2 linked regions of the Luteolibacter yonseiensis genome follow. The protein of the gene in region 1 binds, or shares a complex with, the protein of each later gene. Links are inferred from orthologs where the notes say so. Each region holds a gene or a part of one and is shown in the gene's direction. Other genes may lie near its edges.

Region 1 (2,821 bases):
AAGAAATTCTTCCCGGGCTACATCATTGTGAACATGAACCTCGCCACCGAGGACAACCAGCTCGTCGAGAAGACCTGGTTTTTCATCAAGGAGATGGAAGGTGTCATCGGTTTCGCTGGAACCAAGGACCGCCCCGCGCCGATGCGTCCGCGTGAGGTGGAAGCGATGCTTTCGCAGATCAAGGAGCGCGAGGAGAGCGTGCGCCCATCCATCAGTTTCGAAGTCGGCGATACCGTGAAAGTCGCCGACGGACCATTCCAGAGCCAGAACGGCATCGTCGAGGAAATCGACCCGGAACGCGGCAAACTCCGCGTCTCGGTCACCATCTTCGGACGCAGCACGCCGGTCGAACTCGAATATTGGCAGGTCGAAAGAGCATAATTCTCTTTACCTGCGCTCCCGAATATACAACCACCCCTCTCCCGCAAGTTAACCGCATCTATTTATGGCCAAGGAAGTCGTCAAACTCATCAAGCTCCAGATCAAGGCTGGTGCCGCCAATCCATCACCTCCAGTGGGCCCAGCCCTCGGTCAGGCTGGTGTCAACATCATGGCGTTCTGTAAGGAATTCAACGCGAACACTCAAGCCCAAGCCGGCGACGTGCTTCCTGTGGTGATTTCGGTTTACAAGGACAAATCGTTCTCCTTCATCACCAAGAAGCCCCCCGCCGGCAACCTTCTCAAGAAGGCGGCAGGTCTCGCTTCCGGCTCGAAAGAGGCGAACAAGATCAAGGTTGGCAAGATCACGAAGGCCCAGCTCATGGAAGTCGTGAAAATCAAGATGCCCGACCTCAATACAAAGGATCCCGAGGCAGCCGCCCGCATTCTCGCGGGTACCGCCCGCCAGATGGGCCTCGAAATCGAAGGCTACTGAAAATTTCGCCGGAAACTTCTGATGAGGTGACCGGCACCCGCAGGAGGGAAACGCATCCCGCGCTCCCCGACCGAACTGCAAACTGATACTGAAATGTCCAAATTCCGCAGCAAACGCTACAAACAGGCAGCCGCTCTTGTCCAAGCCGGCAAGAACTACTCGCTCACCGATGCCATCTCGACCGTCAAAGGTTTCCCGGCACCAAAATTCACCCCGACCGTGACGCTTTCCTTCCACCTCGGCGTGGATCCCCGGAAGAGCGACCAGATGGTCCGTGGTTCCGTCTCCCTGCCGCACGGCACTGGTAAAAACGTCCGCGTCGTCGTCTTCGCCCAAGGTGCCGCCGCCGAGGCCGCCCGCGCCGCCGGTGCCGAGCACGTCGGTTACGAAGACCTCATCGCCAAGGTCCAGGGCGGTTTCACGGATTTCGACTCCGCGATCGCCACTCCGGACGCCATGACCGAAGTCCGGAAAATCGCCCGTGTCCTCGGACCCCGCGGCCTGATGCCGAACCCGAAGACCGGAACCGTCACCGACGACACCGCCAAGGCCGTGCGCGAGGTGAAGGCCGGACGCATCGACTACAAGCTCGACAAGAACGGCAACGTTTCCGCCTCCATCGGCAAGTCCTCCTTCGAACCTGCCCAGCTTGAGGAAAACGCACGCGCCCTTGTGGACAGCGTCGTCCGCGCCAAGCCCGCATCCGCCAAGGGCAACTACATCCAAGCTGTGACACTCGCCGCTTCGATGCTCCCCGGCATCCCGCTGGAAGCCGCCACCTACACCAAGGCATCCGCTTAATCCCAGGCCCGCCAACGAAAATGAATCCAGATAAGAAAATCATCATCAACGGCCTCTTGGATCGCGTCAACGCGTCTCCTTACCTGATCGTCATCGATTACACCGGCCTCACCGTGCAACAATTCACGGAACTCCGCAACCGTCTCGGTGCGGGTGGTGCGAGCTGCACCGTCGCGAAGAACAGCTACATGCGCAAGGCTCTCGCCGAAGCCGGTCTCCCGGACATCGGTGCGGACCTCGTCGGCCAGATGGCCTACGTCATGGGCGACTCGGAAGTTTTCGCCGCGGCGAAGGCGATCAAGAATTTCGAAAAGGAATTCAAGAAGCCCGAGATGAAGGTTGGCATCCTTGGCAACGCGGTCCTCGACACCGCGGCGCTTCAAAGCATCGCCGACATCCCATCCCGCGAAGCGGTTCTTTCCCAACTTCTCGCAACCATCCTCGAGCCTGCGACCCGCATCGCCCGCGTGGTCAAGAACAAGTTCGATCCCGATGGCGACGATTCGGCGGAGTCCACGGAAGCACCGGCTGCCGAAGCCGAGGCCGCGCCTGCCGAATAACAAATTCACGGTAGCGGCGGCCGCAAACCGCCGCTACTTTCAAAAAATCTGAACTGACGGTGGGGGCGGCTCCCAAACCCACCCGAACCCATAATGGTTCCTCGTCGGAGCGGCGGCTGCCGCCCTGAAATCTCCGGAGGCTCCGGAGGCGACGATACCGCACAAGGAGAATACAAAAATGGCTAACATTGATACACTCGTAGAAGAACTCGGCAAGCTCACCGTTCTGGAAGCTGTCGCTCTTGTCAAACAACTCGAAGAAACCTGGGGCGTCTCCGCCGCTGCACCAGTCGGCGTCGCCGGTCCTGCTGCTGTTGCTGAAGTCGTCGAGGAGAAGACTGAATTCGACGTCGTCCTCACCGACGCCGGCGCAAACAAGATTGCCGTCATCAAGGCAGTCCGCGAAGTCGCTCCTGGCCTTGGTCTCGCCGATGCGAAGAAGCTCGTCGAGAGCGCTCCCGCAAAAATCCTCGAAGGCGTTGCCAAAGAGGCTGGCGAAACCGCCAAGAAAAAGCTCGAAGAGGCTGGTGCCAAAATCGAACTCAAGTAACACCTTTCAGACGATTCCCGGGGCGGAGAAATCCGC
Region 2 (2,739 bases), 140 kb from region 1 along the record:
CTCGTCCGGACAAGCTCTTCCAACCCGGCCGCATCCACCTCTGGCTTGAGCTGGAAGTAGGCCGCATGGTGGATCATCGCCGGAGGCTCAGGATTTCCAACTCAGGGCGCCCTTCTTCAGGGCGTAGACGTAGGCGAATACCAGAATCCCGGCGAAACCCGCCATGCTGATGAGGGCGGCGGGACCCTGGGCCGCGAGATCGCGGAACTGCACGGCCCATGGATACATGAAGACCACCTCGATATCGAAAATCACGAACAGCATCGCGACCAGATAGAACTTCACCGAGAAACGCGGAGCGCCATCACCGACCGGCAACATGCCGCACTCGTAGGCAGAGTCCTTTGTCGCGTTCCGCTTGCCCGAACGACCGAAGATCACACTCGCCGTGAGGGTGGAGCAGGCGAATCCGAGCGCGATCAGGATCTGGAAAAGAACTGGAAGGTAATCTTGTGGCATTGGCGGGACGGGCTGACGCAGTGGTCTTAGAATTCCCCGGGGCAAATGGGTAGGAAAAAATAGGCACAAAAAAACCCGCGCCTTCCGGAAAGGCGCGGGCTTTTTTCAAAAGTCGACATCAGGCGTCGTCCTGGGCGGCTGCCTCGGCAGCGGCGAAGGCGCTCGATGCTTCGTGCACGCGGGATGTGCCCTTGTATTCCTTGCCGATTTTCTCGACGAGGCCGCGGGTCACGAGATTCTGCAGCTTTTCGTAAGCGCGCAGGCGGAGCATTTCTTCACCGCCACTTACGGCGTTACGGACTTTGAGATTGGCGAATACGCGCTCGAAGAGATCGTTGAAACCGAAGATTTTCTTTTCGGCAAGGACGTTACAGAGCTCGTCGGTAACGTGGTCTGGAAGACGGCGTGAGAAGCGGGTACGTTTCGTGGTAATTGCCATAACGACGCGATGATACACCCTCCTGTGACAAAAGCGACTCAAAAAAACGGGAGCCTATCCCAAACCACGTAATTTATTACGCAAGGATTAAATTTCATTTATTTCAATTTTGTGATTTTCCCTGAAGCTAGTGGCTTGACAGGTGGGCGAATTCAGCCACTCTCCGCCTTCCGCCGCGTCGGTAACGTGCCGGACCACCACTTCCCATGAAAAAGGACCTTCATCCGAAATACAATCCGGTCGTCTTCGTTGACATGACCACCGGCAAGCGTTTCATCAGCCGCTCGACCAAGTCTTCCGAAAAGAAGGAAGTCATCGATGGCGTGGAACACAGCATCATCTCCATCGGCATCACGTCCGACTCGCATCCGTTCTTCACCGGCCTCGCCCAGTTCGTGGACACCGAAGGACGCATCGACAAATTCCAAAAGCGTTTCGGTGCCGTCCGCCGCGTTGGGAAGCCGAAGCTCGACTGATTTCCAGTCTGATTTCCCAAATTTCACCAGAACGCCTGGCCGCTCCGCGCGGCCGGGCGTTTTGTTTTCCACCCGGGCTCAACTCAGTTCGTCGAAGCCGTGGATGATGAAATCCGCACCAGCGCGGAGCAGCTGTTCCACCGGGAAGGTTCCGGTGATGGCGACGACCCGGCAGCCCGCCGCTTTCCCCGACAGCACGCCATTGATGGAGTCTTCGATGACGATGCAATCCCTGGTCTCCAGGCCGAGCCTTTCCGCCGTGAGCAAATACGGCTCGGGGTCCGGCTTGCCGCGCGTGATGTCCTCACCGGTGACGATGGTATCGAAGTATTTCCCGAAGCCGAAGGTATCAAACGCCTGTCCCTGGGTCGCGCGGGATGCCGAGGTGGTGAGCCCGTGCCTGCGCCCGGCGGCGTGGCTTTTCGCGAGGAATTCCATCGCCCCGTCGACCAAGGTCACGTGATGGAAGATCTCCGCGAACAGCTCGATCTTGCGGCGGATGATCTCCTCCGCCGTCCGCTTCTGGCCGGGATACATTTCCAGCAACCTTGCCGCCATGCTTTTCTCGGGCGCGCCCTTGAAGGAATACAGGATGGCTTCGTCGTCCAGCGCGTCCCCCAGCTCGGCCGTGAGCGCGATGATGGCTTTCTCATGGATCGGTTCGGAATCGATGAGCACTCCGTCCATGTCGAAGAGAATGCCGCGGGCATCGGCCAGTGTGTCGGAAAGCGAGGGTGTGTTCATGATTCGGTGGTGGTTGGTGGCGCGCCGAGCAGGAGGTTTCCCCGGAGCGCGATGAAGGCTGAGAAAAGAATGACGACCACGAACGCCCCTGGCAATCCGATGAAGTGGCTGATGCCACCGATGAGCGGCGGCCCCGCGAGGAAGCCGAAATAGCCCATCATGGAAATGGCGGCGACACCTTGCCCCACCCCGCCCTCATGGGCGCGGCCACCCGCACCAAGAAGGATGGGAACCAGATTCGCCAGACCGAAGCCCGCCAGCGCGAGACCGAAGAAGGTCGCCGGCCATTCATGGATGCCGATGATCACCACCAGGCCCGCGGTCGTGAGCCAGCCTCCGGTCTTGAGGATCTTCAACGGCCCGTGGCGCCCGATGAGATGATCACCCGACAACCTCCCCGCCGCCATGCAGCACGAGAAAATCCCGTATGCGATCGGCGCGAGCCATGGTGCCGCCCCGGACACCGTGCTGCTGTAAACAGCGCTCCAGTCCATCATGACCCCCTCGGTGAAGAGGGCCATGCAAGCGAGTATCCCGATTTTCAGCAATTTGCCGTTGGGAAATTTGAATCCCCCTCCTGTTTTGGAAGGCGCCTTGTCCCCGGCCAACAGGCTGCCCGCG

What was found.
Region 2: rplA (region 1) and JIN84_RS10980 share a complex: the UniProt entries of both Escherichia coli proteins name them as parts of the 50S ribosomal subunit. The link is inferred for Luteolibacter yonseiensis from one-to-one orthologs.

What each region holds. Positions count from the first base shown.
Region 1 is NZ_JAENIK010000011.1:171,124-173,944, forward strand. It holds rplA (50S ribosomal protein L1), read left to right. Parts: upstream 1-967; coding sequence 968-1,675; downstream 1,676-2,821. Other genes in the region: nusG (transcription termination/antitermination protein NusG), read left to right, coding at 1-381; rplK (50S ribosomal protein L11), read left to right, coding at 446-874; rplJ (50S ribosomal protein L10), read left to right, coding at 1,696-2,235; rplL (50S ribosomal protein L7/L12), read left to right, coding at 2,414-2,785. UniProt on the Escherichia coli protein: One of the primary rRNA binding proteins, it binds very close to the 3'-end of the 23S rRNA. Forms part of the L1 stalk. It is often not seen in high-resolution crystal structures, but can be seen in cryo_EM and 3D reconstruction models.
Region 2 is NZ_JAENIK010000011.1:306,201-308,939, reverse strand. It holds JIN84_RS10980 (type B 50S ribosomal protein L31), read left to right. Parts: upstream 1-1,104; coding sequence 1,105-1,374; downstream 1,375-2,739. Other genes in the region: JIN84_RS10970 (MFS transporter), read right to left, coding at 2,115-2,739; JIN84_RS10975 (HAD family hydrolase), read right to left, coding at 1,453-2,118; JIN84_RS10985 (helix-turn-helix domain-containing protein), read right to left, coding at 578-898; JIN84_RS10990 (NADH-quinone oxidoreductase subunit A), read right to left, coding at 88-459; JIN84_RS10995 (Dabb family protein), read right to left, coding at 1-77.